One region of the Hydrogenophaga luteola genome, then DNA from elsewhere that is predicted to be linked to it. Evidence: predicted binding sites of a transcription regulator. Region 1 holds the regulator's gene; each other region holds the start of a gene.
What was found. Region 1 encodes FNR, which switches genes on or off when oxygen is low (the NO sensors DNR and NnrR bind a similar motif). Its sites were predicted from a motif close to TTGATNNNNATCAA; they were not measured.
Positions count from the first base shown of each region.

Region 2: a site for FNR is predicted at 4,508-4,521, ahead of ACFOPI_RS04620 (FeoA family protein). Genes of this name have one in related genera too.
Region 3: a site for FNR is predicted at 8,390-8,403, ahead of cobA (uroporphyrinogen-III C-methyltransferase). Genes of this name have one in related genera too.

Region 1 is NZ_JBHRXX010000009.1:155,851-166,261, forward strand. Features, by position in the region: gene ACFOPI_RS19540 (heavy metal translocating P-type ATPase) at 1-89, shown strand, start outside; gene ccoS (cbb3-type cytochrome oxidase assembly protein CcoS) at 135-272, shown strand; gene ccoN (cytochrome-c oxidase, cbb3-type subunit I) at 340-1,785, shown strand; gene ccoO (cytochrome-c oxidase, cbb3-type subunit II) at 1,799-2,554, shown strand; gene ACFOPI_RS19560 (cbb3-type cytochrome oxidase subunit 3) at 2,566-2,703, shown strand; gene ccoP (cytochrome-c oxidase, cbb3-type subunit III) at 2,734-3,648, shown strand; gene ccoG (cytochrome c oxidase accessory protein CcoG) at 3,787-5,160, shown strand; gene ACFOPI_RS19575 (FixH family protein) at 5,244-5,480, shown strand; gene ACFOPI_RS19580 (hypothetical protein) at 5,529-5,822, shown strand; gene fnr (fumarate/nitrate reduction transcriptional regulator Fnr) at 5,896-6,615, opposite strand; gene hemN (oxygen-independent coproporphyrinogen III oxidase) at 6,794-8,173, shown strand; gene ACFOPI_RS19595 (sulfite exporter TauE/SafE family protein) at 8,224-8,898, shown strand; gene ACFOPI_RS19600 (DMT family transporter) at 8,904-9,776, opposite strand; gene aceA (isocitrate lyase) at 10,141-10,411, shown strand, end outside.
Region 2 is NZ_JBHRXX010000002.1:182,295-192,705, reverse strand. Features, by position in the region: gene argF (ornithine carbamoyltransferase) at 1-494, shown strand, start outside; gene ACFOPI_RS04645 (YkgJ family cysteine cluster protein) at 502-813, shown strand; gene ACFOPI_RS04640 (YkgJ family cysteine cluster protein) at 819-1,139, shown strand; gene ACFOPI_RS04635 (class I SAM-dependent methyltransferase) at 1,148-2,077, shown strand; gene ACFOPI_RS04630 (hypothetical protein) at 2,084-2,269, opposite strand; gene feoB (ferrous iron transport protein B) at 2,266-4,140, opposite strand; gene ACFOPI_RS04620 (FeoA family protein) at 4,137-4,445, opposite strand; gene kynB (arylformamidase) at 4,638-5,285, shown strand; gene kynU (kynureninase) at 5,305-6,579, shown strand; gene kynA (tryptophan 2,3-dioxygenase) at 6,590-7,468, shown strand; gene ACFOPI_RS04600 (DNA glycosylase AlkZ-like family protein) at 7,486-8,577, shown strand; gene ACFOPI_RS04595 (Bug family tripartite tricarboxylate transporter substrate binding protein) at 8,564-9,547, opposite strand; gene ACFOPI_RS04590 (FAD-dependent monooxygenase) at 9,570-10,411, opposite strand, start outside.
Region 3 is NZ_JBHRXX010000002.1:326,767-337,177, forward strand. Features, by position in the region: gene ACFOPI_RS05330 (FAD-dependent oxidoreductase) at 1-760, shown strand, start outside; gene ACFOPI_RS05335 (helix-turn-helix domain-containing protein) at 788-1,798, opposite strand; gene ACFOPI_RS05340 (ABC transporter ATP-binding protein) at 1,892-2,704, opposite strand; gene ntrB (nitrate ABC transporter permease) at 2,701-3,627, opposite strand; gene ACFOPI_RS05350 (CmpA/NrtA family ABC transporter substrate-binding protein) at 3,649-4,926, opposite strand; gene ACFOPI_RS05355 (nitrate- and nitrite sensing domain-containing protein) at 5,269-6,552, opposite strand; gene ACFOPI_RS05360 (substrate-binding domain-containing protein) at 6,676-7,371, opposite strand; gene cobA (uroporphyrinogen-III C-methyltransferase) at 7,455-8,297, opposite strand; gene ACFOPI_RS05370 (cytochrome D1 domain-containing protein) at 8,565-10,262, shown strand.

The DNA.
Region 1 (10,411 bases):
CCGGTCTGGGGATGGCGGGCAGTTCGCTGCTGGTGATCCTCAATGCGCTGCGGCTGGCCGCGCCGCCGCGCGAGCGCTCCGGTGTCTGAACCGGCGCTTGGCGTTTCAGATTGAGATTATTTCAAGGAGCCGACATGGACATCCTGTATCTGCTGATACCCGTCTCGATCGTGCTGGTCTTCGCAATCATCGGCGTGTTCTGGTGGGCACTGCACGCAGGTCAGTTCGACAACGTCGAGCGCGAGGGCGAGCGCATTCTTAGAGGCGATTGACGTAAGTCAAGGCGTCCACGAGGTTACATGTGGACACTGCGCCAGTGGCATTAATGAGGAGTTCTGTATGTCCGTGACAACAAAGACCGGCCAACCGGCGGTCTACAACGACAGCGTCGTCCGCTGGTTCTCCATCGCAGCCGTGATCTACGGCGTGGTGGGCATGCTGGTGGGCGTCATCATCGCGGCCCAGCTGACCTGGCCCGAGCTCAACATGGGGATCGAGTGGATCACCTACGGTCGTCTTCGACCGCTGCACACCAACGCCGTAATCTTTGCCTTCGGCGGCAGCGTGCTGTTTGCAACCAGCTACTACGTTGTCCAACGGACATGCCACACACCGCTGTTCTCCAACGCGCTGGCGTGGTTCACCTTCATCGGCTGGAATATCGTCATCGTCTCTGCGGTGATCACCCTGCCGCTGGGCATCACCAGCGGCAAGGAGTATGCCGAACTGGAGTGGCCGATTGACCTGCTGATCGCGGTGACCTGGGTCGCCTACGCCATCGTGTTCTTCGGCACGGTGGGCATCCGCAAGGTCAAGCACATCTACGTGGCCAACTGGTTCTTCGGCGCCTTCATCATCGCCGTGGCCCTGCTGCACATCGTCAACAGCGCGGCCCTGCCGGTGGAACTCTTCAAGTCCTATTCCGCGTACGCCGGCGTGCAGGACGCCATGGTGCAATGGTGGTACGGCCACAATGCCGTGGGCTTCTTCCTGACCGCCGCCTTCCTGGGCATGATGTACTACTTCATCCCCAAGCAGGCCGAGCGTCCGGTGTATTCGTACCGCCTGTCGATCGTGCACTTCTGGGCCCTGATCTTCACCTACATGTGGGCGGGCCCCCACCACCTGCACTACACCGCGCTGCCCGACTGGGCGCAGTCGGTCGGCATGGTGTTCTCCCTGATCCTGCTGGCTCCCAGCTGGGGCGGCATGATCAACGGCATCATGACCCTCTCGGGTGCCTGGCACAAGCTGCGTGACGACCCCATCCTGCGCTTCCTCATCGTGTCCCTGTCGTTCTACGGCATGTCCACCTTCGAAGGTCCGATGATGTCCATCAAGACCGTCAACGCCCTGTCGCACTACACCGACTGGACCGTGGGCCACGTGCACTCCGGCGCCCTGGGCTGGGTGGGTCTGGTGTCCATGGGTTCGCTGTACTACCTGATCCCGCGCCTGTTCGGCCAGAAGAAGATGTACTCGGTGCCCGCCATCGAACTGCACTTCTGGATCGCCACCATCGGCATCGTGCTGTACATCGCCGCGATGTGGATTGCCGGCGTGATGCAAGGCCTGATGTGGCGCTCGGTCAACCCGGACGGCAGCCTGACGTACACCTTCGTCGAGTCGGTGAAAGCCACCTTCCCGTTCTACGTGATCCGCCTGGTCGGTGGCCTGCTGTACCTGGCCGGCATGATCGTCATGCTCTGGAACGTGATCATGACCGCGCTGCAGGGCAAGGCCCACAACGCCCCCGTCATGGCCGTCAACCCCGCCCACGCCTGAGGAGAAGAACAACATGGCCAGCAATGAACATCTGTCCGGTCACGCCCGGATCGAGACCAGCAACTTCCTGATGATCGTCCTGATCACCCTCGTGGTGGCTGTCGGCGGTCTGGTGGAAATCGTGCCGCTGTTCTTCCAGAAGTCCACCACCCAGCCGATCGAGGGTCTCAAGCCCTATACCGCGCTGCAGGTGGCCGGTCGCGACGTCTACGTCAAGGAAGGCTGCTACAACTGCCACTCGCAGATGATCCGTCCCTTCCAGGCCGAGACCCTGCGCTACGGTCCTTACTCGGTGGCCGGCGAGTACGTGTACGACCACCCCTTCCAGTGGGGTTCGAAGCGCACCGGTCCCGACCTGCACCGTGTTGGTGGCCGCTACAGCGACGAGTGGCACCGTGCCCACTTGAACAACCCGCGCGATGTCGTGCCCGAGTCCAACATGCCCGCCTATCCCTGGCTGGCCGAAAAAACCGTGAAAGCCGAAGGTATTCCCGCCCGCATGAAGGCCCTGCGCACCCTGGGCGCGCCTTACAGCGACGAGGAAATCGCCAAGTCTGTGGAAGATGTCAAGGGCAAGACCGAGCTGGATGCCGTGATCGCCTACCTGCAGGTGCTGGGCACCGCACGCAGCGCCGCCAAGCTTGCGCCTGCTGCCGCAGCACCCGCTGCAGAAGTTGCTCCCGCCGCTGCACCTGAAGCCGCGGCACCCGCAGCTCCCGCTGCAGAGGCGCAACCCGCAGCGCCAGCGGCCGACGCCAAGACCCAATAAGGGGCGAGACCATGGACATCAACGATCTGCGCAGCATCGTCACGACGATCAGCCTGCTGACCTTTGTCGGCATCCTGGTCTGGGCCTGGTCCAAACGCAATCAGCGCGACTTCGAAGAGGCGGCCCAGCTGCCCTTCCAGGACGACTGAACGATTGCGGAACGAACACGAGAAAACATCATGAGCGACTTCATCAGCGACTTCTGGCACCTCTACGTGGCCGGCATCACGCTCGTCAGCATCATCGCCTGCGCGGTTCTGCTGTACATCAGCGGCACGACCAAGGCAGCTACCCACGCCGACAACACCACGGGCCACGTGTGGGACGGCGACCTGCGTGAGATGAACAACCCCCTTCCCAAGTGGTGGGTGTACCTGTTCATCATCACGGTGGTCTTCGGTCTGGTCTACGGCGCCCTCTATCCCATGTTCGGCAAGTTCCAGGGCGCCCTGGGCTGGTCGTCCCAGGGGCAGCACGCAGCCGAAGTTAAGAAGGTCGAGGACGCCATCGCCCCGATCTACGCGAAGTACAACGGCATGAAGCCGGAAGACATCGCTGCCGACGCCCAGGCCATGGCCATTGGCGAGCGCCTGTTCATGAACTACTGCGCCCAGTGCCACGGTTCTGATGCGCGTGGTGCCAAGTCTTTCCCCAACCTTACCGATGGCGACTGGCTGGGTGGTTCCGATCACGCCTACATCAAGACCACGATCGCACAGGGTCGTACCGGCGTGATGCCCCCGATGGCAGCGGCTGTGGGTGGTCCTGAGGACGTCAAGGACGTGGCCCACTACGTGCTCAGCCTGTCCGGCAGCCCGAACGACTCGGTCCGTGCTTCTCAGGGCAAGGCCAAGTTCGCCGCCTGTGCGGCCTGCCACGGTCCCGAGGGCAAAGGCATGGCGGCCGTGGGTGCACCGAACCTGACCGACGGTGTCTGGCTGCACGGCTGGGGCGAAGAAGCGATCGTTCGCGCTGTCAACAATGGTTTCAACAACCACATGCCGCCACAGGCTGCGCTGCTGAACGAAGCCCAGATCAATGTGCTGGCTTCCTATGTCTGGGGTTTGTCCAACAAGCCTGCCGCCAAGCAGTGATGGCCTGAAGCCAGTCACTTTTCTCTCGCCAGGTCATCCGTGAGTTCTCCAGCGCCAGACGCCTCAAGCACTGTTAGGCCCCCCGTGATTCCCATCGTCCCTGAGACACCGAAAGGTGTTCCGGAGGACGATGAGGTGATGGTTTCTCTCTACGCCTCGCGCAAGAAGATCCATCCCCGTTCGGTGTCCGGACTGTTCTCCAGGTGGCGCTGGGCGCTGGTCTGGTTCACCCAGATTTTTTTTTACGGATTGCCCTGGCTGGAGTGGAATGCCCGCCAAGCGGTGCTCTTCGACCTCGAAGCGCGCCGCTTCTACATTTTTGGGCTGGTCCTCTATCCGCAGGACTTCATCTACCTGACCGGACTGCTGGTCATCTCCGCACTGGCCCTGTTCCTTTTCACTGCGGTCGCTGGCCGCCTATGGTGCGGTTACGCCTGTCCCCAGACCGTCTACACCGAAATCTTCCTTTGGATCGAGAAGAAGGTGGAGGGCGACCGCTCGGCGCGGATCCGGCTGGATGAGTCGAGCCTGGATGCCCGCAAGTTCGGCAAGCGTTCGCTCAAACATGCCTTGTGGATCCTGTTCGCGCTCTGGACAGGCTTCACCTTTGTCGGCTACTTCACCCCTATCCGGGAGCTGGCGAGTCTGAGCATGGCCGCCTCGCTGGGCCCTTGGCAGACCTTCTGGATCTTCTTCTACGGGTTCGCGACCTACGGAAACGCGGGCTTCATGCGCGAGCAGGTCTGCAAGTACATGTGTCCGTATGCCCGCTTCCAGAGCGCGATGTTCGACAAGGACACGATGATCGTGACCTACGACAAGGCACGTGGGGAGCCGCGCGGGGCGCGCTCCAAAAAGGCAGACCCCAAAGCCCTGGGATTGGGTGCCTGTGTCGACTGCACGCTCTGCGTGCAGGTCTGTCCGACGGGCATCGACATCCGCAACGGATTGCAGTACGAATGCATCGGTTGTGGGGCCTGCATCGATGTCTGCGACGAGGTGATGGACAAGGTCGGCTATCCGCGCGGACTGGTCAAGTACTCGACTCAGAATGGCATGGCCAAGGGCTGGACCCGCGAGCAGATGGTCCGTCACGCCTTCCGTCCCAGGGTACTCGTCTACACCACCATTCTGTCGGTCATCACCCTGGCCGTGTTTGTCAGTCTCTTCCTGCGCACGCCGCTGAAGGTCGATGTGATTCGCGACCGCGGAGCACTGGCGCGCATGGTGGAGCAGGGGCGCATCGAAAACGTGTTCCGCCTGCAAATCATGAATGCGACCGAGTCTCCGCAGCGCTACCAGATCAGTGTCGAGGGACTGGAGGGCGTGATGATCGCGTCGGAAACCGAAGTGGACGTGCTTTCCACAGAAGTGCGCTCCGCCGCCGTGCGCGTCCAGATCCCGCCCAACGCCGCGCCCGCCGGCTCGCACCCGATACGGTTCACCATCCGGTCCACCGGCAGCGATGTGTCTGAGGTGGTGGAGAAGGCCGTCTTCATCGTTCCACGCTAAACTGAATTCACACGCTTATGGAACAAGTCATGTCAGCAAATCCAAGTCATCACCCGGCCACGCCGTGGTGGAAGGTGCCCCACATGTGGCTGGTGGTCGGTGGGCCTGTTGCCGTGATCGTCGCTGGCGTGATCACCTTGGTCATCGCAGTGAAGAACCCCGATCCTGTGCTCAACAAGTCCGACTACGAGAGAGATCTTGCCGCCGCTCAGCGGCTTGAAGGGCAGGCCAAGGTCGATGCATTGGCCAAGATGCAGCCGGCCCATCAGGCGCGCAATCACGCCGCTTCGCCGGTCGTACCGGCGGCCCCCTCCAAGTAGGACGCCGCATCACCGAATGCAGCCACACAGGAGTGAAGGATACGACTCATGAAAGCTCAGCGGTGGATGTGGATAGCGTGGCCAGCATTTCTAGTGGCTTCGGTGCTCGAGATGATTGTTTTCGCCATGGTCGACCCGGGTGATCTCCACTGGTTCGGTAACCCCCTGGAGCTGTCTCGACAGGCCATCTACACACTGGCGTTCTTCGTGTTCTGGTGTGTCACCATGGCATCGAGCGCGCTGACCACCTTGCTCGCCATGTCTCCCTTCGAGGTCAATCGCTGTCCGGTACCTGAAACGGAGCGTCCCCAGGACTGTGCCCGCAACGGCGGGTGCAGCTGATCTGCGTTTCGCAAATAAAAACCCCGCTCAGGGTTCAGACCTGAGCGGGGTTTTTTGGAGGGGTCGAATAGGTTCAGCGGCAGGTCTGGGGGTTCACGATCTGCTTGAGCGCATCGGTGTTCTTGATGTGCACATAGCGTTGTTTGACTTCGATGATGCCTTCCTCGACGAACTTCGAGAACGTCCGGCTCACGGTTTCAAGCTTCATGCCCAGGTAACTCCCGATCTCTTCCCGGGTCATACGCAGGATGAGCTCGGACTGTGAGAAGCCGCGTGCATGCAGACGCTGGACGAGGTTGAGCAGGAAGGCTGCGAGACGTTCCTCGGCACGCATGCTGCCCAGCAGCAGCATCACGCTGTGATCGCGGACGATTTCCCGGCTCATGATCTTGTGGACATGGTGCTGCAGCGTGGTGAACTCCCGTGACAGCTCTTCCACCTGGTCAAACGGCATCACACAGACTTCGGCGTCCTCAAGAGCAATGGCGTCACAGGAATGACGGTCACTGACGATGCCATCCATGCCGATGATTTCACCGGTCATCTGGAAACCGGTGACCTGGTCCCTGCCGTCGGCGGTGGTCACGCAGGTTTTGAAGAAGCCCGATCGCACCGCGTAGAGCGAAGTGAACTTGTCGCCGGTATTGAACAGGGCTGTTCCCCGCTTGATCCTCCTGCGCGTGGAGATCACGGTGTCCAGCTTGTCCATTTCCTCAGGGTTGAGGCCCATGGGCAGACACAACTCCCGGAGGTTGCAACTGGAACAGGCGACTTTGATGCTGTGAATGTCCATAAATCTTCCAGATTTCGCCCGAAGCTTAACGCATGGTCACAAGTGCCAGCAAGGCGGAAGCGCTCACCCTCGTTGGGGGGATGGGGGGAAACCCCGGGGCTTGGACGGCCCTTGATCTTGATCAAGGGTGCTATTTCTGCCTTGGTGCACATTCGCGCTGAGAACTGGAGAATTGTTTGTGAGTCACGCCATTTCCGACGAATTGCTCAAGCGATTCGACATCCCGGGTCCCCGTTACACCTCGTACCCCACCGCAGACCGCTTTGTAGAAGCGTTCACGGAGAGCGACTACATCCAGGCGCTGGAACAACGTCGGGCTGGGTCGCTCGCATTGCCGTTGTCGCTGTACGTCCATATTCCTTTCTGCGAGTCTGTCTGCTACTACTGCGCCTGCAACAAGGTCATCACCAAGCACCACGAAAGGGCTGCGGAATACCTGCGGTATCTGTCGCGTGAGGTGGAGCTTCAGGTGCAGCACTTCGGGAAGGGGCACGCCGTGTCCCAGCTGCATCTGGGAGGAGGAACGCCGACCTTCCTGTCCGACGCCGAGCTGGAGGATCTTCTGACAATGATCCGCCGCAACTTCACGCTCGTGCCAGGAGGCGAGTACTCCATAGAGGTCGACCCTCGCACGGTGACGGACCAGCGTTTGCAGACACTGGCCAGGTTGGGTTTCAACCGACTGAGTTTCGGTGTACAGGATTTCGATCCCGCTGTTCAGAAAGCGGTGCACCGGGTGCAACCGGTCGAGCAGGTGTTCGCACTGGTCGAGACGGCACGCAAGATCGGATTTGAGTCGGTCAACGTGGACCTCATCTATGGCTTGCCATTGCAGACGCCCGAGTCGTTTGCCCGCACGCTTGCCCAAGTCAACCAGTTGCGCCCCGACCGCATCGCGCTCTACGCATACGCTCACTTGCCAGCACGTTTCAAACCGCAGCGCCGGATCGTGGCCGCCGAGTTGCCCAGCGCGGGAGACAAGCTGTCGATGCTGTCGGCTTCGCTGGATGCCATGAGCGATGCGGGGTACGTCTACGTCGGCATGGATCACTTCGCGTTGCCGACGGATGCATTGGCCGTGGCCAAGCGACAGGGGCGGTTGCACCGAAATTTCCAGGGCTACAGCACGCAGCCCGACTGCGACCTGATCGCTTTGGGTGTTTCGGCCATCGGCCGCATCGGTGCGACCTACAGCCAGAACGCCAAGACGATTGAGGAGTATTACGACGCGCTGGACCAGGGTCGTCTTCCGATCGTGCGCGGGTTGGCACTGACCAGGGACGATTTGTTGCGCCGCTCCGTGATCATGTCCCTGATGTGCCAGGGGCAGCTTCAGTTCGAATCAATCAACCTGGGACACCTGATCGACTGCAAGAGCTACTTTGCTCGCGAGCTGGAGGTGTTGGCCGGCTATGCCGAACACGGACTGGTTCGCATCGACGACTCTGGTGTGGAGGTGACGCCAGCAGGTTGGTATCTGGTTCGCGCCATCGCCATGGTTTTCGACAAAAACCTGCAGGTCGACCAGGACCGGGCGCGTTTCTCCAAGATCATCTGACTCGCGTGGTTTCGAGCCAGCGCGAGGGTTGCGACTGCTAGAGTTCTGCCATGCAAACATCCATGGCGCTCACCGCACTGTTCATGGGGATCGCTGGTGGTCCCCATTGTGTCGCCATGTGTGGAGCCGCTTGCGCAGGCATCAGTCGTGGCGTGACCGGGCGCCAGAGCACGGCGGCTCTGCTGAACTTCCAGGCTGGACGACTGCTTGGCTACTCCCTCTTCGGGGCGATTGCCGCAGGTTCTGTGCAAGGCCTGGCTTGGCTGGGAACCAACACCTCTGTGATCCGGCCGGTCTGGACCATGTTTCACGTGGCAGCCATGCTGCTCGGTTTGGTTCTGATCTGGCAGGCTCGCCAGCCAGCATGGCTCGACGGGCTGGCCCAAGGCGTCTGGCGCAGGACGCGACCGGTGTTCGGACGCCTGGGGGCCAAGGCGCCCGCGGTACTCGGCGTCGCGTGGGCACTGATGCCATGCGGATTACTGTATTCCGCGCTGATGGTGGCGTCTTTGTCAGCCAATGCAATGGAGGGCGCGATGATCATGGCGCTGTTCTCCGCCGGGACTTCGCTTTCGTTGACCATCGGGCCCTGGCTCTTGCTGCGTTTGCGGGGCGACGGCTCAGGTGGTTGGGGCATCCGGCTGGCAGGGATCGCATTGGCCGCCACCTCCGGTTGGGCGCTCTGGATGGGAATCACCGATCCCACCGGTCTCTGGTGCGCTTGAGCCTCTCAGCTTGAACGTCCTGGCAGGGTTGCCAGAACCAGGCCCAGCAAGGCCACACCAAAAGCAAACATCTGGAGCGGGCTGAGGGTTTCACCCATGAACAGCACGCCGATAGTGGCTGCGCTGATCGGGAGCATCACTGTGAACACCCCGGCGCGGGCAGCAGGAACAGACTTCAACCCAGTCATCCAGAGCCATACCGTCCAGACGCTGGCGGCCAGTGCGTAGAAGACCAGCAGACCCCACGTCGGTGCTGTGATGGAGGTGAAGTCAAAGGCTCTGGCCGCCCACAGCCCAAAAGGCGTGACCAGCACGAAACCCCAAAGGTTGATGATGGCGGATATCCGCTTGGGCCCCAGACCTTCGGTGAGCCGTTTTCCAATCACCACATAAGAGGCCTCGCACACAACCGCTGCGAACACGAGCAGGTTGCCCCAGAACTGCTGCTCGAGACCGAACCACCCGAGGCCTTGTGCGTGTGTGGCACTGCCTGCCTTCTGCATTGAAAAGAGCCCGATTCCGACTGCAGCGCACGCGATGCCCAGGGCGGTGCGCTTGCCGATGCGTTCTTTGAGAAACACCCAGCTGAGGACTGCCACCACCGCCGGAATGGAGGACATCACCACGCCAGCGGACACCGCCGTGGTCATCGACACGCCAAACAGCATGCAGATGGAGAATAGGAAGTTGCCTAGGAAGGACTCAAGGAACAGCAGCTTTTGGGTACGAGCGGACAGCTGGGGCTCTTCTGCAGGCTTGCGCAGCCATCTCCACATGGCCGCCACCCCGATACCGAAGCGGAGCCACGCCAGCAGGAAGACCGGAAACGCCGCAACCAATGGTTTTGAGAGTGCGACATAGCTCCCCACCAGCGACATGCTGGCCGCTAGGCAGACATACGCGCCAAATTTTGCGGGGGTGGTCGGAAGGTTCGGCTCTGGTGACATAGGGCCAGCATCATGCCCCAGCCAGCGGCGATCATCGCCTTCCAAATAGAGTCATTCCATTTTGCAATGAGAAATCACATGTGTTGCGCTGCAAAAAAATTTCTCAATACAAGAAAGCGATTCCCACATTGCAGGATTTTTGTAGAATCGCATTGAATTTAAAGAGTTTTTTCTCTATCTTATATAAGACATAAGAGCTTCCAAAAGTCTTCTATAAGACTTAAAGTTCTCCCATTGGCTCTGGTCTGCAACAGGAACAAGCCGTCCCATTCATCAACCTCATGGAGAGTCGCAAATGCCCCAGTCCCTCAAAGAACAACTGAGCCGCCAACAGCAGATCGAAGCCCTGGAAAAAGACTGGGCCACCAACCCTCGCTGGAAGCTGGTCAAGCGCGGTTACTCCGCCGCTGACGTGGTGCGGCTGCGCGGCTCCATGCAGCCCGAGTACACCCTGGCCCAGCGCGGCGCCGAAAAGCTGTGGGAAAAGGTCAACGGCGGCGCCAAGAAGGGCTACGTCAACGCCTTCGGTGCCATCACCGCCGGTCAGGCCATGCAGCAGGCCAAGG
Region 2 (10,411 bases), on a different contig from region 1:
GCGGCGATCCGCTGGACGCCATCCGCGGCAAGGTCGTGACCTGGGTGGGCGACGGCAACAACATGGCCAACACCTGGCTGCAGGCGGCCGAGCTGCTGGGTTTCACCGTGCACGTGAGCACGCCCAGCGGCTACGAGGTCGACGCGAAGCTGGCCGGCGTCTCGAATCCAACCTGCTACAAGGTCTTCAAGGACCCGAAGGAAGCCTGCCGGGGCGCTCACCTGGTGACCACGGATGTGTGGACCAGCATGGGCTACGAGGCCGAAAACGAGATCCGTCGCGCCGCCTTCAAGCAGTGGTGTGTGGACGAGGCCATGATGGCCGTGGCCCAGCCCGATGCCCTCTTCATGCACTGCCTGCCCGCCCACCGCGGTGAGGAAGTGACCGCCGAAGTCATCGACGGTCCGCAGAGCGTGGTCTGGGATGAGGCCGAGAACCGCATGCACGTGCAGAAGGCGCTGATGGAGTACCTGCTGCTGGGCCATCTGGCCTGAACGGTCCGTGAGCGCCTGCACCAGCTGCGGCGCCTGCTGCGCCAGCTTCCGCGTGGACTTCTCGGTGTACGAAACCCAGTCCGAAGGCGGTAGCGTGCCCGACGGGCTGTGGGTGCCGGTGACCGATGGCATCAGTCGCATGCGCGGCACCGACCACGGCCGTCCGCGCTGTGCAGCGCTGTACGGCCCCGTGGGCCAGAAGGCCACCTGCGGCATCTACGAATGGCGGCCCAGCCCGTGCCGCGAGTTCGAGGAAGGCAGCGACGCCTGCACATCGGCCCGGCGCCGGCATGGTCTGGAACCCTTGCCTTCACACTGAACACCATGTCCGAGTGCCAGCGCTGCGGCGCCTGCTGCGCGGCCTACCGCGTGCAGTTCTCCGTGTACGAGCTCGACGACGCCGGCGGCACCGTGCCCGTGGCACTCACCGAGCCGGTCAACGGCGCCACCTGCCGCATGCGCGGCACCGGCGAGGTGCCGATCCGCTGCGTGGCGCTGACCGGAGTGGTCGGGCAATCAGTGGGCTGTTCGATCTATCTGCAACGCGCTGCCCCCTGCCGAGAACTGACCGAAGGCAGCTACGCCTGCGACAAGGCCCGCGCCCGCCACGGCCTGCCCGCCCTGGGCGATGACCTGCCCCTCTGAAACAGCCCATGCAAGCCCTGCTCGACACCATCGCCCACGCCACACCGGGCCCCGACGCCCAGCGCCTGTTCCACGGTCGCGGCGGGCTGTTTCCCGGTTGCGAAGAGTGGGCGCTGGACTGGTATCCGCCCGTGTGGGTGCTCACCAAGTTCGGCGAAGCGACAGCCGAGGAAACGCAGGCCATCGGCGCCGCACTGGCCGCGCGGCAGGCGCAGATCGCGCCCGACCAGCCGCTGAACTGGGTGTTCCAGCGCCGCCAGCCCGACGGCCCGGTCAGCCGCCCCGTCACCGAGCTGATGACCGGCGGCGTGCCCGATCCGCATGTGGTGACCGAAGACGGTGCGCGCTACCGCGTGCAGGTGCAGCGCGGCCAGAACCACGGCCTGTTCCTCGACATGGCCGAGGGCCGGCGCTGGGTGCGCGCCCACGCGAACGGCGCCAAGGTGCTCAACCTGTTCGCCTACACCTGCGCCTTTTCGGTGGCCGCGCTGCAGGGCGGCGCGAAGGAGGTGATCAACCTCGACATGGCGCAGGGCGCACTGACCACGGGACAGCAGAACCACCAGCTCAACGGCATCCACGCCGGCGCGAAGTTCCTCGCGCACGACCTGTTCAGTTCCTGGGGCAAGGTCACGCGCATGGGTCCGTACGACCTGGTGATTGCCGACCCGCCGAGCTACCAGAAGGGCAGCTTCGTCGCGACCAAGGACTGGCCGCGTCTGCTGCGCCGCCTGCCCGACCTGCTCAAGCCCGGCGGCCGTGCCCTGCTCTGCCTGAATGCGCCCGAGATCCCCGAACAGTTCCTGCGCAACCAGCTCGCGGCCGAAGCGCCCGAACTGGTGGTCGAAGAACGCCTGCCGAACCCGCCGGCCTTTGCCGACGTGTCGCCCGACCGTGCGCTCAAGGTGCTGGTCGCGCGGCTGCCGGCGCTGGCCTGAATCGATTCAGTGACAGCCGCCGCTGCGGCCGCTACAACTCTTGCAGGCCCCGCAGGCCGAGGGCGTTTGGGCCTCGGCCTTTGCGACACTGGGCGTCGGCGCCACGGTGCGCACCCGTCGCCACCACGGCCGCAGCAGGTACACCAGCGCGGCCCCCACGCACAACAGCACGATCAGAAGCTGGAGATTCATGAGCCGCTCCAGGCCAGCACCAGCCGGTAGGTGAGCCAGGAGGCCGCCCAGGCCAGGGCGAACAGATAGACCGTGACGATGGCCGAGTGGCGCCAGCCGCCCGCCTCGCGCCGGATGGCCGCCAGCGTGGCCACGCACTGCGGCGCGTAGACGAACCAGACCAGCAGCGACAGCGCCGTGGCCAGCGACCACTGGCTGCCGATCAGGCCACCGAGGGCGTCGGCCACCTGGTCGCCGGTAGCGCTCAGCGCGTACACTGTGCCCAGCGCCGCGACCACGACCTCGCGCGCCGCCATGGCCGGGATCAGCGCCACCACGATGCGCCAGTCGAAGCCCAGCGGCGCGAACAGCGGCGCCAGGAACAGGCCCAGGCGGCCGGCGAAGCTGGCCTCGACCGGCGCACCCGCGAAGCCCTCGGGCGGCGCCGGATAGCTGGAGAGAAACCACAGCAGCACCATCAGCGCCAGGATGATCCCGCCCACGCGCTTGATGAAGATCATCGCGCGCTCCCACAGGCCGCGCGCGATATTGCGCGCGCTGGGCCAGCGGTAGGCCGGCAGCTCCATCAGCAGCGGCGTCGACCGGCTGCCGGCGCCACGGCGCGAGACGATGAAGGCGACCGCCATCGCGCTGGCGATGCCCAGGGCATACAGACCGAACAGCACCAGGCCCTGCAGGTTGAACACACCGGCCACGCTGCGCTGCGGCACGAAGGCGCCGATGAGCAGCGCGTACACCGGCAGCCGCGCCGAGCAGGTCATCAGCGGCGCCACCAGGATGGTGAGCCAGCGGTCGCGCCAGTGGCTGATGGTGCGCGTGGCCATGATGCCGGGCACCGCGCAGGCGAAGCTGGACAGCAGCGGGATGAACGAGCGGCCCGAGAGCCCCACCGAGCCCATCAGCCGGTCCATCAGGAACGCGGCGCGCGGCAGATAACCCGAATCTTCGAGCAGGAAGATGAACAGGAAGAGCACCAGGATCTGCGGCAGGAAGACCAGCACGCCACCCACGCCCGCAATCACGCCGTCCACCAGCAGGCTGCGCAGCGGCCCCTCGGCCATGTGCGCGCCGACCTGTTCGCCCAGCCAGCCCATGCCCGCCTCGATCAGGTCCATGGGCCAGGCCGCCCATGCGAACACCGCCTGGAACATCAGCAGCAACAGGCCCGCCAGCAGCGCATAGCCCCAGACCGGGTGCAGCGCCCAGCGGTCGATGCGGTCGTCGGCGGTCCAGCGGCGCTGCGGCTCGTCCAGCACCGCGGCCAGCAGCGTGCGCACGCGCAGGTTCAGATGCCCGGGATCGGTGGCCTCGCCCAGGTCGCCGGGTGCTTGGGGTGGTGGCAGACCGGCTGCCATCAGCTCGTCAAGCTGGCGCAACAGGGCCTGCGCGCCGTCGCGCTGCACACCCACGGCCGTGACCACCGGCAGGCCCAGCTCTTCGGCCAGGCGTGCAGTGTCGATGCGCAGCCCCCGCGCCTGCGCCACATCGGCCATGTTCAGCACCAGCACCATCGGCAGGCCCAGGGCCCGCGCTTCGAGCACCAGGCGCAGGTTCAGCCGCAGGTGGGTGGCGTCGACCACGCAGACCAGCAGGTCGGGCCGCGCTTCGCCGGGCAGCCGGCCGGTGACCACGTCGCGCGTCACCGACTCGTCCTGGCTCAGGGGCTCCAGGCTGTAGGTGCCTGGCAGGTCCAGCACCTGGGCGCGCCGGCCCTGCGGGGTTTCGAGCCAGCCCTGCTTGCGCTCGACCGTCACGCCCGCGTAGTTGGCGACCTTCTGGCGCGCACCGGTGAGCAGGTTGAACAGCGCGGTCTTGCCGCAGTTCGGGTTGCCCAGCAGCGCCAGGCGGGGCAGTGCCACGGCGTCGTTCATGCCACCTCCCGCACACGCAGCAGCGCCGCCTCGTGGGCCCGCAGCGCGAAGGTGGAGCCACCCACGCGCACGGCGATCGGACCGCCGCGGCCACCGGCGCGCGCCACGATCTCGACCGTCTCGCCGGGCAGGAACCCGATTTCTGCCAGGCGGTGCAGGGTGCGGCGGATGTCGGGGTCGGGCACCGGCGCAAAGCCCTGCAACACCGCGGACGTGCGCAGGGGCCAGGCGTCGAGCGTGTGGGGCTCGGTGTCGCGGGCGTCTGGACAGGCGCCGGCACAGGTGGGGGACGATGCGGTGGACATGGTGAAACCCGACTCCTGAAGCAAGGAAGGTTTCAATGTATTCAAACAAGAGTGTTTCTCATTTGCTTTTCATCAAGGTCTGAACAATTTCTTCGTCTCCCTCACCTCATTTGCTTTAGGCCTGAATTATTTCCTGATCGTTGGGAATAACCGACACCACGGTTTTTTCGCCGGTGCTACCTTCCCCGAACCATGAAAAACACCCCCCCACGCTCGAAAAAGCTCTGGGACATTTCCCCTCCCGTGCACGCCGATTCGCCTGTGTTCCCGGGCGACACCGCCTATGCGCAACAGTGGGTGGCCAGCATCGGCCCCGGCTGCCCGGTCAATGTGAGCGCGATCACGCTCAGTCCACACGTGGGCGCCCACGCCGACGCCCCGCTGCACTACGACCCTGCGGGCGCGGCCATCGGCGCGGTGGACCTGCAGGCCTTCATCGGCCCCTGCCGCGTGATCCACGCCATCGGCTGCGGGCCGCTGGTGCGGCCTGAGCATCTGGCGCACGCTATGAGCGGGCTGCCTGCGAGAGTGTTGGTCCGCGTCTATGAACGCATGCCGCAGGACCGCTTCGACACCGCCCTGCCCGCCTTCGCACCCGAGACCGTGGCCCTGCTGGCCGACCGCGGCGTGGTACTGATCGGCATTGACAGCGCCAGCATCGACCCCGCCGAAAGCAAGACCCTGGACAGCCACCAGACCATCCGCCGGCGCGGCCTGCGCGTGCTGGAGAACCTGCTGCTGGACGACGTACCCGAGGGCGACTACGAACTGATCGCCCTGCCCCTGAAACTGACCACCGCCGACGCCAGCCCGGTGCGCGCGGTGTTGCGTGAACTGTGAATCCGAAGGAGACACACCGATGACCACCAAAGAAGACTGCCTGCAGATGGACATCCAGGATCCGTTGCGCGACCTGCGCGACGAGTTCAACCTGCCGGTCGACACCATCTACCTCGACGGCAACTCGCTGGGCGTGATGCCACGTGCCGCGCCCGGCCGCGTGGCCCAGGTGGTGACGCAGGAATGGGGCACCGACCTCATCCAAAGCTGGAACAAGCACGGCTGGTTCCAGATGCCCGGCAAAGTGGGCGACAAGATCGCGCGCCTGATCGGCGCCGGCCCCGGCGAGGTGGTGGCCACCGACAGCACCTCGGTCAACCTGTTCAAGGTGCTGAGCGCGGCCATGAACATCGCCGCAGCCGATGCGCCGCAGCGCAAGCGCATCGTGAGCGAGCGGAGCAACTTCCCGACCGACCTCTACATTGCCGAGGCCCTGTGCAAGGAACGCGGCATGGAACTGGTGCTGGTGGAGCCCGAGGAGATCGCGGCTTCGCTCACTGCTGACGTCGCCATCCTCATGCTCACGCACGTGAACTACCGCACCGGCGCCATGCACGACATGGCCGCCGTGACCGCGGCGGCACACGCCGAAGGCATTCTGACCGTGTGGGACCTGGCGCACAGCGCGGGCGCGGTTCCGGTGGACCTGAAGAAGGCGAAGGCGGACTTCTCGGTGGGCTGCGGCTACAAATACCTCAACGGCGGCCCCGGCTCGCCGGCCTTCGTGTGGGTGAACCCGCTGCACGCGGACCGCTTCTGGCAACCGCTGGCCGGCTGGTGGGGCCACGCCGCGCCCTTCGCCTTCACGCCCGACTACCAGCCTGCGCCGGGCATCACGCGCTACCAGTGCGGCACGCAGCCCATGATCAGCCTCGCCGCGCTGGAGTGCGGCGTGGACACCGTGCTGGGCGCCGAGCCCTTGGGCGGCATGGCCGCGCTGCGCGCCAAGTCGCTGGCGCTGACCGACCTGTTCATCCAGTTGGTGGAAGAGCGCTGCGCCGGCCACGGCCTGGGCCTGGCGACGCCGCGTGAACATGCACAACGCGGTTCGCAGGTCTGCCTCACCCGCGACGAAGGGGCCTACGCCATCGTGCAGGCCCTGATCGCGCGCGGCGTGATCGGCGACTTCCGCGCCGGCGACGGTGGGCGGCACAAGGACATCCTGCGCTTTGGCTTCACGCCGCTGTACATCGGCTTTGTCGACGTGTGGAACGCGGTCGAGCACCTGAAGCAGGTGCTCGAATCGGGAGAGTGGCAACGCCCCGAGTTCAACCGGAAACATGCGGTGACCTGAAGGAGCGACCATGACCTGCCCCTACCACGACACCGGCGACAGCACACCCGCCTCGGCCACCGAAGCCATCGTGCGCGACGAGAAGGCGCAGCTCGACTTCAGCCAGGACATGAGCTACGGCGACTACCTGCAGCTCGATGCGATCCTGACCGCGCAGAAGCCGCTCTCGCCCGCGCACGACGAGCTGCTGTTCATCGTGCAGCACCAGACCAGCGAACTCTGGATGAAGCTGATGCTGCACGAGCTGACCGCCGCGATCCGCAACATCGCCGCCGACGAGCTGAACCCGGCCTTCAAACAGATGGCGCGCGTCTCGAAAATCATGGAACAGCTGGTGCACGCCTGGGATGTGCTGGCCACCATGACGCCGCCCGAGTACAGCGCGATCCGGCCCTACCTCGGCCACTCCAGCGGCTTCCAGAGCTTCCAGTACCGCTGCATCGAGTTCGCGATGGGCAACAAGAACGCGGCCATGCTCAAACCCCACGCCCACCACCCGGAGCGCGCGGCCATGGTGCAGGCGGCCTACGAAGCGCCCTCGCTGTACGACGAGAGCCTGCGACTGCTGGCGCGCCGCGGCATCGCGGTACCGGCCTCTCATCTGGAACGCGACTGGACCCAGCCTTACGAGGCCAGCGAAGCGGTCGAGCAGGCCTGGCTGCAGGTCTACCGCAACCCGAAGCAGCACTGGGACCTGTACCAGCTGGGCGAAGAACTCACCGACCTGGAGGATGCGTTCCGCCTCTGGCGCTTCCGCCACGTGACCACGGTGGAGCGCGTGATCGGCTTCAAGCGCGGCACCGGTGGCACCGGCGGCGTGAGCTACCTGCGCAAGATGCTGGACGTGGTGCTGTTCCCCGAGATCTGGACACTCAGAACAGCACTCTGACTCCGGCATGATGGCGCATGGCCGCCATCACCCTAGCCCACCTGCGCCGCCACGCCGTGGCGCGCAGCCTCTTTGCCCCCACCTCCCTGCCCAAGGCCATCGAACGCCTGGGCTTCGTGCAGGCCGACCCGATCCGTTCGCCCGCCCGTGCGCAGGACCTGACTTTGCGGCACCGCGTCAGGGGCTACCGGGTCGGTGACCTGGAGCGGCGTTACCCGAAGCTCAGGGTCGAAGAGGACTTCTTCGTCAACTACGGCTTCGTCACACCCGAGCTGCACGCACTGATGCACCCTCGCAGCGCACTGCGCGAGTGGCCCGCCGAACGCTGGGCGCAGGCCGAAGCGGTCTGGCACTTCGTGCAGGCGCGTGGCGAGGCGCACCCGCGCGAGGTGGACGACCACTTCGCCCACGGCCACACCACCAACGGCTTCGGCGGCCGGTCCAAGGCCAGCACCCAGTTGCTCGACGCCATGCACTATCGCGGCCTGCTGCGCGTGGCGCGGCGCGACAACGGCATCCGCCTCTACGCCGCCCACCAGCCGCAGATCGCGCCCGACGATGTGCCGGCCACGCTGGACCGGCTGGTGGACGTGCTGGTGAACAAGTACGCGCCGCTGCCCCAGCCTGGCCTTCGCCAGCTGGTGGCCATGCTGCAGCACGCGGTGCCGCAGTGGAAGGGCCAGTTGCGCGCGGCGCTGCAACGCGCCACACAGCGCCTGCCAAATGCCGAGCTGGACGGTGTGCGCTGGTTCTGGCCCGAGGGCGAAGACCCGGCCGCGCGCCGCTGGAAAGTGGAAGAGCGCGTGCGCCTGCTCGCGCCCTTCGACCCCGTGGTCTGGGACCGCGGCCGCTTGGAGCGTCTCTGGGGCTGGGCCTACCGCTTCGAGGCCTACACCCCGCCCGCGAAGCGCGTGCGCGGCTACTACGCGCTGCCGCTGCTGTGGCGCGACGAAGTGATCGGATGGGGCAACCTGTCGGTGGTGGGTGGGCGCCTGCAGGCCGACATCGGCTATGTCAACGGACAGGCGCCGAAAGACCAGGAGTTCCGGCAGGCACTGGATGCGGAACTGGCGGACATGGCCGCCTGCCTCGGCGTCAGTTGGGTTTGATGTTGTTCTTCTGGATCACCTCAGACATCGCCGCGGTATCCGCGGCGATGCGCCGGGCCAGACCCTCGGGCGAGGTGCCCGCCACCTGCCAGCCCTGATTCAGGATCTTCTGGCGGATGTCCGGGCGGCGCACGATCTCGGCCAGCAGCGTGGCCAGTTTCTGCACATGGGCCTTGGGCAGACCGACTGGCGCTGCCACCGCGTTCCAGATCTCCAGCTGCAGGCCCTGCACGCCCGCATCGGCCAGGCTCGCCACCTCGGGCACCACGCTGCTGCGGCCCATGGATGTGACGCCCACGGCCTGCAGCTTGCCACCCTTGACCTGGGCCATCGCCAGCCCCGGCGGCAGCAGAGCCATCTGGATCTGGCCGCCGATCAGTGCCGTGATCACCTGCGGATTGCCCGGGTAAGGCACATGCACCGGCGCGATGCCGGCCCTGGCCTTGAGCAGCTCCATGCCCAGATGGGCCACCGTGCCCACGCCGGGGGTGCCGTAGTTGAGCTTGTCGCCCTGCGCCCTGGCCTGGTCGAAGAAGGCCTTGCCCGCCGGGGCACCCGCCGGAGCGGCCAGCACCAGCGGCGAGACCGCGATCAGCGAGACCGGTTGCAGGTCCTTGAGCGGGTCGTAGGTGGTGGCGGGGTTGAGGATCTTGGCGATGGTCAGGTTGCCGTTGATCATCAGGCCGATGGTGTGGTCGTCGGTGGCACGGGCCACGGCGTCGGCACCGATGTTGCCGCCCGCGCCGGCCTTGTTCTCGACGATCACCGGCTGGCCCAGCGCTTGCGACAGCGGCTCGGCCAGCAGGCGCGCGGTCAGGTCCGGCGAAGAGCCGGCCGGAAAACCCACCACCATCTTCAGCGGCTTGCTGGGCCAGGCTGCCTGTGCGAACGTGGACGGCGCACCAAGTGCAAAAAACATCCCCGCTGCAATGGCGGCGGCAACGGCTTGACGGCGTGGGTGGCTGGGCATCGGTCGGCTCCTTGGAAGGTGGTCAGTCCGCCAGGGGATCTGGCGGACCGCTGTACAGCCAGGGATTGTCGATCAGCGACTCGCCCAGCACCGCCATCGCCGCATTGCGCGCCAGGCGAAGGGGGCCGCTGGCGTGGAAGATGGTGCCGTTGCGCTGCGAGCGGGCCTGCACGCGCGCGTTGCGCTGCCAGCGGGTCTGCGCGTAGCGCGCAAACAGCGCGCTCCAGTCGATCGCGCCGCCGGCCGCCCCCGCCAGACGACCCAGCGTCCAGGCGTCCTCGATGGCCATGGCCGCTCCCTGCGCCAGGTAGGGCCGCAGCGGGTGCGCCGCGTCGCCCAGCAACGCCACCCGACCGCGGGCGTGCTCGTCGGCGCTGGCCACCGGCGAGCGGTCGTTCAGCGCCCAGAGCTTCCATTCGCCCACCCGGTCCAGCATGGCCTTGAGGTCCGGGCACACCGGCCCCAGCGCGCGCAGCAGGTCGGCCTGCCGCGCCTCGTGACTCCAGCTCTGCGGATCGCTGCCGGGCGGACCGCCGTGGCCGCGGCCGAGCAGACCCTCGACCACCGCCACCACGTTGAACCACTCGCCGCGCCGCACCGGGTAGTGCACCACGTGCAGGCGGGGCCCGAGCCAGGCGGTGACCAGCGGTTCGCGCATCACGCCGGGCAGATCGCTGGCCGCCACCATGCCGCGGTAGGCCAGGTGACCGCTCACCCGCGCCGGGCGGTTGCCCAGCATGCCGATGCGCACCCGGCTCCAGAGCCCGTCGGCCCCGACCAGGGCATCGGCCTCGTAGACGGTGTCTTTCTCGCAGGTCACGCGCAGGCCGTCGGCCGTCTCCTCGTAACCGGCCAGGCGGGTGT
Region 3 (10,411 bases), on a different contig from region 1:
GCAGGTGCGCCTGGGCCTGACGGTGGACCGGCTGGACTCGGACGCGGACGGGGTGACGGCCTGTTTGTCCGACGGGACCTCGGGGCGGTACGACCTGGTGGTGGGTGCAGACGGGGTGTTCTCCAAGGTCCGGCGCCTGCTGTTTCCCGAGGCGCCCGGGCCGGTCTACACCGGCCAGTGCGTTTGGCGCGTGACGGTGCCGCGCCCGCCCGAGGTGGAACGCCGCATGTTCTTTCTCGGCGGGCCGGTGAAGGTGGGGCTCACACCGGTGTCGCGCGACGAGATGTACATGTTTCTGCTGGAGACGGGGCCCAAGCGGCCCGCCCTGCCGGACGATCAGCTGCCGGGCGAGTTGAAACGCCTGCTGGCGGGCTACGGCGGCGTCCTGCGGGACGTGCGCGAGGGCCTGAATCCGTCGTCCCACGTGGTGCTGAGACCACTGGAAGGCTTTCTGCTGCCGCGCCCCTGGGAGAAGGGGCGCGCGATCCTCATCGGCGACGCGGCCCACCCGACCACGCCGCACCTGGCCTCGGGCGCGGGCATGGCGGTGGAGGACGCCCTGGTGCTGGGCGAAGAACTGGCCCGAAACGCGTCGGTCGAGGCGGCCTTCGCCGGCTTCATGAACCGGCGCTATGAGCGCTGCCGCCTGGTGGTGGAGAACTCGCTGGAGATCGGGCGTCGCGAGCAGTCCCGTGCGCCGATGAAGGAGCAGGCCGAGCTGGTGGAGCGCTCGCTGCGCATCCTCGCCGAGCCCATCTGAGGCCCGCGAGGCCGGGGCCGCTGCTGCTCAGTGGCGGGCCGCCGGCACCGCAACCGCCAGCTCCTGTGCCCGGCGGAACTCGCGCGGCCCGATGCCGAATTCGGCCTTGAAGGCGCGGCTGAAGTGCGAGACGTTGCTGAAGCCCCAGGCGTAGGCGATCTCGCCGATGGACCGGGACCGCAGGGCCGGCGCCGACAGGTCGCGGCGGCACAGGGCCAGGCGCTGTTTCCACACCGACTTCATCAGCGTGTGGCCGCCCGGCTCGTCGAAAAGCTCGTACACATGGCGCGGGGAGAGGCCGACGCCCCGCGCGATGGACAGCGCGCTGAGCTGGCTGTCCCAGAGGTGGTCGCGCACATAGGCCAGGATGCGCTGGCGGTGCAGTGCCTTCAGGCGCGAGGACGAGGCGCCTGCCTCGTCCTGCAACGTGCGCAGTGCCGGCGCCAGCAGGTGTGGCAAGGCCTCCGAGATGTCGTCGGCGGTCTCTTCACCGATGTCGGGCGACATGGCAAACAGCTGGTCCAGCAGCCCAGTGAACAGCGCGGCGGACTTCACGTCGGGGCGGATGGCCCGGGCGGTGAGCATGTCCCAGTGCGGAAGCACCGTGCGCAGGGCCTGGGGCTCCAGGTAGACCGAGTGCACCTCGCTGTCAGTGGTCTGGATGTGGAAGGGCCGCGATGGATCGATGACGAAGAAGTCGCCCGCCTCGATGCGGCTCTCGCGCCCGCCCTGCGCCACTACGGCGGCCCCCTGGCGGTGGCAGGACACCAGCAGCCGCGACTCGCTCGCGTGCCGGGTGCGGGTGGATGCGGTGGAGTGGGCCGAGAACCTCAGGGCGGCAAAACGCAGCTTGCGTCCGAAGTAGCCCCGCACCTCCGCCGTCAGAGGTGTGGTGGGCGGGCTGCTGATGGCCAGGTGCATGGAAAAAGTGGACTGCATCTCCTGCTGGAACCGCTGCGCCCGGAGGGGCTCAGGGGTAGCGTCCATCGTGAAATGGCAGGCTTTGCCGGGATCGGCGCTAGCGGTCGCTGTGGGCATGTTGTCTCCATCTCGTTTTTCTGCGGCTTCAGAGCCGGTGAGCCATTAAAGCCGATCAGAAAAACCAGACGGAGCGGTGGGTTGTGCCCGGCTTCAGGCGGCCTTTTCGACGTGCGCCTGGCGCGTGTAGAGGAAGTCGATCACCGCCTTGCGGTACTGCTGGTACTGCGGGTCGTCGGCCAGTGCCACGCGGTGGCGCGGGCGGGGCAGTTCGACGCTCAGCACCTCGCCGATGGTGGCGGCGGGTCCGTTGGTCATCATCACGATCTTGTCGGACAGAAGCACCGCCTCGTCCACGTCGTGCGTCACCATGACCACGGTGGCGTGGGTCTTGGCGACGATCTCCAGCAGCTCGTCCTGCAACTTGGCGCGGGTCAGGGCGTCGAGCGCACCGAAGGGTTCGTCCATCAGCAGCACCTTGGGCTCCATCGACAGGGCGCGGGCGATGCCCACGCGCTGTTTCATGCCGCCGGAGATTTCGCCGGGACGCTTCTGCGCGGCGGCGGTCAGGCCCACCAGGGCGAGCGCCTCCTCGGTGCGCGTCTTGAGCTGCGCCTTGGATTCGGTTGCACCGAACACGCGCTCGACGGCGAGGTAGATGTTTTCGAAGCAGGTCAGCCAGGGCAGCAGCGAATGGTTCTGGAACACCACGGCGCGCTCGGGGCCAGGGCCGGCGATCTCCCGGTCGGCGCACAGCAGCACACCGCTGGTGGGCGTGGTCAGACCGGCGATGAGGTTGAGCAGCGTGGACTTGCCGCAGCCCGAGTGGCCGATCAGTGCAACGAACTCGCCCTTGGCCACCGTGAGGTTGATGTCGCGCAGCGCAGGGAAGTTGCCCTTCTTGGTCTTGAAGGTCTGCTCGACGCCCTGGATGTCGATGTACTTCGTGTGGACAGCGGTGTTCATGCCTTCACCTCTTCATAGGTAAACAGGGAAGCCAGCTTGATGAGCGCGAACTCCAGCAGCAGGCCGACGATGCCGATCACGAAGATGGCGATGATGATGGACGACACGTTGAGGTTGTTCCACTCGTCCCAGACCCAGAAGCCAATGCCCACGCCGCCGGTCAGCATCTCGGCGGCCACGATCACCAGCCAGGCAGTGCCCACGGCCAGACGCACGCCAGTCAGCAGGTAGGGCAGCACGGCGGGGAACAGGATCTTGGTGAAGATCTTCCATTCGCTGAGGTTGAGCACGCGGGCCACGTTCATGTAGTCCTGCGGCACGCGCTGCACGCCCACCGCGGTGTTGATGACCATGGGCCAGATCGAGCAGATGAAGATGGTCCAGATGGCGGCAGGGTTGGCGCCCTTGAACACCAGCAGGCCGATCGGCAGCCAGGCCAGCGGCGAGACGGGACGCAGCAGGCTGATCAGCGGGTTGAACATGCGGCTGAGGAACACCGAGCGGCCGATCGCGAAGCCGGCGGGAATGCCGACCAGCGCCGCCAGCCCGAAGCCGATGGCCACGCGTTTGAGCGAGGACAGGATGTTCCAGCCGATGCCCTGGTCGTTGGGGCCATTGCTGTAGAACGGATCGGAGAACACCTCGACCGCCTGGGCCCAGGTCTCGGCGGGCTTGGGTATGCCACTGTTTGATGTGGACGCGATGGCCTGCCAGACCAGCACCAGAACCGCCAGGCCCAGCACGGGGGGCAGCACCGCCAGCCAGAAGCTGCGGAGATCGACCGCAGGCTTTTTCGGAGCGGGGGTCGCTGCGGCGGGCTTGGCTTGTGAGGCGGTCATGGCTTTGGCGATGTGCGAGGACGTGGGGCTGGCTGCGGGCGGGGCCGAAGCCTCCAGCGGCAGATGAAAAACGGCGGCGACCATGGTGGTTCTCCTGGTGAAGGGTCAGGCCTTGATGGCAAAGGAGTCGGCGTACTTGGCGGGGTCCTTGCCGTCCCACACCACGCCATCCATCAGCTTGCTGCTGCGCATCGGGTCCTTGGGCACGCTGATGCCCATGGCGCTGGCAACCGACTTGTACAGATCGACCTGGTTGACCTGCTTGGCGATGCCCAGGTAGTCGGGGTGGCTCTTGATCAGGCCCCAGCGCTTGTGCTGCGTGAGGAACCACATGCCATCGGACAGGTAGGGGAAGTTGACCTTGCCGTCGTTGAAGAACTTCATGTGGTTGGGGTCGTCCCAGGTCTTGCCCATGCCGTTCTGGTAGCGGCCCAGGATGCGCTGGTTGATCGCGTCCACACCGGTGTTGATGTAGGCCTTCTGCGCCACGGTCTCGGCCATCTTCAACTTGTTCTGCAGGCCGGCGTCGATCCACTTGCTGGCTTCGAGCACGGCCATCATCACGGCGCGCGTCGTGTTGGGGTACTTCTTGGTGAACTCGGCCGTGGTGCCCAGCACCTTCTCGGGGTGGTCCTTCCAGAGGTCCTGCGTGGTGTTGGCGGTGATGCCGATGCCGTCCATGATGGCTCGGTGGTTCCAGGGCTCGCCCACGCAGAAGCCATCCATGTTGCCCACGCGCATGTTGGCCACCATCTGCGGCGGCGGCACGGTGATCAGCTTGGCGCCCGAGAGCGGGTTGATGCCGGCGGCGGCCAGCCAGTAGTGCATCCACATGGCGTGGGTGCCGGTCGGGAAGGTGCCGGCGAAGGTGTACTCACGCGGGTTGGCGGCCATCACCTTGGCCAGGGACGGGCCGTCCACCGCGCCCTTGTCGGCCAGCGCCTTGGACAGCGTGATCGCCTGGCCGTTGTTGTTCAGGCTCATCAGCACGGCCATGTCCTTCTTGGGACCAGCCGTGCCCATGTGCACGCCGTAGACCAGGCCGTAGAGCACGTGGGCGAAGTCCAGTTCGCCGTTGACCAGCTTGTCGCGCACGCCAGCCCAGCTCGCCTCCTTGGTGGGGACGATGGTCACGCCGTATTTCTTGTCGAAGCCCAGCACGCTGGCCATCACCACGCTGGCGCAGTCGGTCAGCGGGATGAAACCGATCTTGACCTCGGTCTTCTCCGGCGCGTCGGAGCCGGCGGCCCAGACACCGCTGTGGCCCAGGGTGGAGAAGAAGGTGGCGGCGGCCGCACCCTTCTTGATGAAGTCGCGGCGCGAGCCACAGTCGGCGGCGGGCGCGGCGGCGGTCTCGGGTGTCGTGGCGCGGTGGTCGTTCATGCTCAACTCCTGTGAAGAAAAAACCAGAAAACGGAAACCGAAAAACAAAAACGGCGCCCATTCCAGGCCCCCCTGTCGGGGGCGAGAAATGGACGCCGTTGTCCTGAGTGTCCTGAGACGGTCGGGAGGGTGTGCCGCCATTGGCACGTCCCGTTGTCCATCCCTCAGCACGGACCGTGCCAGCTTGTGCTGGTTAGCTCCGGCTAAGGCGTAACTCTTTGAATTGGCTGCATTTTTCGAAGAACGCGGAGCAGGCTCCGTCGCTGGAAGGGGGCCGGGACGGCTTCAAACTGGTGCGCTGTTGTGGTGCGGCACAGCTTTTGTGCGCCGCAGCAGGGCGGCTCAGCGCAGACCCGGCGGCAGGATTTCGGCCATGGCCAGCACCGCCTGCGCCACGTCCACCAGGCGCCGGTTCTGGTTCATCGCCATCTGGCGCAGGGTCTTGTGCGCCTCGTGTTCGCTCAGCTGCCGGTGCGCCATCAGCAGGCCCTTGGCGCGCTCGACGATCTTGCGTTCGTTCAGGCTGGCGCGGACCATGTCCAGCTCGTCACCCATCTGCTGCAGGCGCAGCGCCTGCTCGTGCACCAGTTCGAGGATCGAGCGCTCCACCTGCGGGCCGTAGGCCTGCACCGGGTGCGCCAGGCTCACCGGCGGCGCGGGAACGGCGTGCCCCTCGTCGAAGAAGTCGCCGTGGTCCGGCAGGTCTTCGCCCAGCGACTCGGCGCGCTGCCACTTCTGGAAATCGGCCAGGTCGCGGGTGGCGGCCGCCAGGCGCTGGTGGCACAGGGCCTCCAGCTCGGCAGCCAGCGCGTCCTCTACCGTTTTCATGGTGTCCATGCGGGCGGTGCAGGCGTCGAACCAGATCTGGCTCAGGCCTGTGTCCAGTGGGCCGCCGGGCAGCGAGGTGGCGAGGATGCGGCGCAGCCGCTCCAGCGAGGCCTGCGTGTCGTGACGCTGCACGGCGGCCCAGGCCTCGCGAAGCGGCTCGCTGGCGAAGTCGGCGAACACCTGCAGGCAGCGCTCCTGCGAGTCGATCAGGTGCAGGAGGCGCTGCTGGCCGTCGGCCTGCGCGCAGCCCGCCGCAAACAGTGCCGATCCGGTGGCGCGCTCCTGGCCGGCGAACTCCTTGCCCTGGATGAAGTTGAACAGAGCCACCAGGCGGCGCGAGATGTCGGGGTCCGAGGCGCTGTCGGCGGCCTCGAACACAACGGCCAGCAGGCCGTTGATCAGCCGGATGTACCCGGCGGTGGCGCGGGCGGCGCTCCAAGCTTGTGTCTGCACGCGCTGGCGCAGCAACAGCAGGGCGTCCAGGCCCTGCAGCACGTAGGCGATGCGGCTGAACAGGCGGGCGCCGTTGCCGGCGCGCGGGGTCTCGGTGTCCAGGGTGTCGAAGGCGGCGCGCACCTCGGCCTGCAGCTCGTCGCAGCGCGCCACCTGCGCCAGGCGCTCATCGGCCCAGTACTGGCCCTGCGAGGCGAGATACAGGTTGGACAGGCCGCGCTCGCGCTGCAGCGCGTGGATGAAGCGGCCGGTGGCGTTGACCAGGGCACTGGTCAGCGCCAGCTGTTGCAGGCCGGCGATTTCGCAGCGCTTGGCGGCAATGAGGAAACAGAAGGCCGATTTCATGCCCTGGGGCGGCAGCAACATTCGTGCCGCCGAAGAATGGCCAGCGATCCGGCGCCGGGCCGCCCCAAGCCGGATCAGCCCCCCTGGGGGGCAGCGACCCGCGCAGCGGCGGAGCGTGGGGGGTTAAACGGCCTTCATGCCGTGCCGGCGCTTGAGGTCGGCGGTCTGCGGGCTGGACAGAAACGACAGGAACTTTTGTACGGCATCCGGCTGAGCGCTCACCGTGGCGCGCGCCGCCGAGAAGGTGGTGACGATCTGCACCGCCTCGGGCAGGCCGCCGATCACGTCGATGCCCGCCACGCCCGTCATCTCGCTGAGCTGCTGGAAACCCAGGGCGACCTCGCCCTTGGCAACCAGTGAACCCACCGAGGTGCCGGGCGGCGGCGTGACGATGCGTGGTGCGATCTGCTCGGCGATGCCCCAGCGCTCGAACAGCCTGGCCAGCTGCACACCGCTGGGGCCGGTGGAGTAGCCGAGCGTGGGCGCGGCGAGCACGGCGGCCTTGAGCGCGTCTTCGGTGGCGATGTCGGGCCGCGGGGCGCCGGCCGGCACGGCCACGGCCACGGCCGAATGCACCATGTCCACGCGGCTGTCACCGGCCACGTGGCCGCTGGCGGCCAGCTTTTCGATCGCGTCCGAGGCCAGGGCCACGATGTCGAAGGCCTCGCCGGCCACGACCCGCTTGGCCGCATCGACGCCGCCGACCGAGGTGACGGCGACCGCCACCTCCGGGTGCTGCGCCGAATACGCGGCCACCAGGTCGGCCAGCAGGGCCTTGGTGGCCATGGAAGAGATCAGGGTCAGGGACGTGGTCGGCATGGTGGCGGCGGGCGGGTTGACAGGGCCCGCCAGCGTATCAAAGCCGCTGCCGCCTGGCCCCTGGGGCGGCGTTCTTTCTGATATCAGGCCGCGGCATGGAGCTGCGCCAGCGGCGCCACCGCCACCGCCGCGGTCGGCACCAGCTGCGCACGCACCGACACCACCCCGCCGACCATGATCAGCGCCGGCGGCCGCACCTGGTGGCGCAGCGCCAGCGCGGGCAGCTCGGCCAGCGTGCCGGTGATGCAGCGTTCGTCGGGCAGGGTGGCTTTCTCGACCAGCGCGGCCGGCGTCTGCGGCGACAGGCCGTGGGAGATCAGCTGGCGGCAGATCTCGGGCAGGTTGTTCACGCCCATGTAGAGCACCACGGTCTGGCGCGGGCGCGCGAGCATGGCCCAGTCCATGTCCAGCCCCTGGCCGTCGCGCAGGTGGCCGGTGGCCAGCACCAGCGAGCACGCATGGTCGCGGTGCGTGAGCGGAATGCCGACCGACGCCGCGGCGCCCTGCGCGGCCGTGAGGCCCGGGACCACGGTGAACGGAATGCCTTCTGCGGCCAGCGCCTGGGCCTCTTCGCCGCCGCGGCCGAAGATGTAGCCGTCGCCGCCCTTGAGCCGCAGCAGCGGGCGCCCGCTGCGCGCCAGTTGCACCATCAATTCGATGATCGAGGCCTGCGGCAGGGTGTGGCGCGAGCTTTCCTTGCCCACATAGATGCGTTCCGCGTCGGGGCTCAGGTGTTCCAGCACCGCCGGGCTGACCAGGTGGTCGTAGAGCACCAGCCGCGCCGCCTGCAGCGCCTTCACCGCCTTCACCGTCAGCAGTTCCGGGTCGCCCGGGCCCGCACCCACCAGCGTGACCCTGCCCGGAGGCGCGTCGGAGCCGTCGGTGGCGGCAGGCCGCGCGGGGGTGATCAGGTTGACCAGGTTCATGGCTCGCTCCGTCGTGGGGTGGCGGCCCGGCTGCACCGCCAGACCGACCGTTGTTGTGAGGCCCATTGTTCGGACGCCGCGCGCGGCCGTCCTTGAACCAGTTCAAGGACAAGGCCTGCGCGCGGGCAGAGCATGTGCCTGCTCGCACCGGCCATGGACAGCAGCCAGGCGAGCGGGCACAGCGCCCTTGCAGGGACGGCCACTTCAAACGCTGATCCACGACGGAGAGAGAACACCATGAGATCCCGCACCACGATTCGCCTGACGATGCTGGCGATGGCGGCACTGATCGGCACCGGCGCGTTCGCGCAGGCGGCTGCAGACAAGAAGCTCAGCCCGGCGGAAGCCAACTACCAGGCCGGCGGCTCGCCGCTGGCCGGCGAGCCGATGTACCAGGCGACCAACCCCAAGGCGCCGCCCATGACGCAGGCCGAGTTCGACACCGCGCGCAAGATCTACTTCGAGCGCTGCGCCGGCTGCCACGGCGTGCTGCGCAAGGGCGCCACCGGCAAGCCGCTGACGCCCGACATCACCCAGCCCAAGGGCACGGACTACCTCAAGGTGTTCATCGCCTACGGCTCGCCGGCCGGCATGCCCAACTGGCAGACCAGCGGCGAGATGAGCGAGAAGGAAGTGGACCTGATGGCGCGCTACATCCAGCACGACGCGCCCACGCCACCCGAATTCAGCCTGGCCGACATGAAGGGCACCTGGAAGGTGATCGTCCCGCCCGAGAAGCGGCCGACGAAGAAGATGAACAACTTCAACATCACCAACATCTTCAGCACCACGCTGCGGGACACGGGTGAGGTGGCGCTGATCGACGGTGACACCAAGCAGATCATCAACATCGTCAAGACCGGCTACGCGGTGCACATCTCGCGCCTGTCGGCCTCGGGCCGCTACCTGTTCGTGATCGGCCGCGACGCCAAGATCAACATGATCGACCTGTGGATGGAGAAGCCCGACAACGTGGCCGAGATCCGCACCGGCCTGGAAGCGCGCTCGGTCGAGACCAGCAAGTTCAAGGGCTTTGAAGACAAGTACGCGATCGCCGGCACCTACTGGCCGCCGCAGTTCGTCATCATGAACGGCGACACGCTGGAGCCGCTGAAGATCGTCTCCACCCGCGGCAACACCGTGGACAAGCAGGAGTACCACCCCGAGCCGCGCGTGGCCTCCATCGTGGGCAGCCACTACAAGCCCGAGTTCGTGGTGAACGTGAAGGAAACCGGCCAGACCCTGCTGGTGGACTACTCCAACATCGACGCGCTCAAGGTCACCACCATCGGCACCGCGCGCTTCCTGCACGACGGCGGCCTGGACTCGTCCAAGCGCTACTTCATGGTGGCGGCCAACAACAGCAACAAGATCGCTGCGGTGGACCTGAAGGAAGGCAAGCTGACCCAGCTGATCGACGTGGGCAAGATTCCGCACCCGGGTCGCGGCGCCAACTTCAACCACCCGAAGTACGGCCCCGTGTGGTCCACCGGCCACCTGGGTGACGAGACCATCTCGCTGATCGGCACCGACCCGGTCAAGCACCCCAAGAACGCCTGGAAGGTGGTCGAGACGCTCAAGGGCCAGGGCGGTGGTGCGCTGTTCATCAAGAGCCACCCCAAGAGCAAGCACCTGTACTCGGACACCCCGCTCAACCCCGATCCGAAGATCTCGCAGTCCGTCGCGGTGTACGACATCGACAACCTGGCCAAGGGCTACACCGTGCTGCCGATCGCCGAGTGGGCGGGCATCAAGGACGACGGCGCCAAGCGCGTCGTGCAGCCCGAGTTCAACAAGGCCGGCGACGAGGTCTGGTTCTCGGTGTGGAGCGCCAAGAACAAGGAGAGCGCGCTGGTGATCGTGGACGACAAGACGCTCAAGCTCAAGGCCGTGATCAAGGACCCGCGCCTGATCACGCCGACGGGGCACTTCAACGTGCACAACACCCAACACGATGTGTATTGAGGGCACCCCCCTGCGCCGCTGACGCGGCTTCCCCCGTCCGTGGCGCGCCTGCGGCGCTTCGAGGGGGGACGGCCCCTGTGGCCCGGCGGAGCCGGTTCCACGGGGCCCCTGGGGTGAAGTCACTTCGTTGTTGTTGCGTTCTTTCTTTT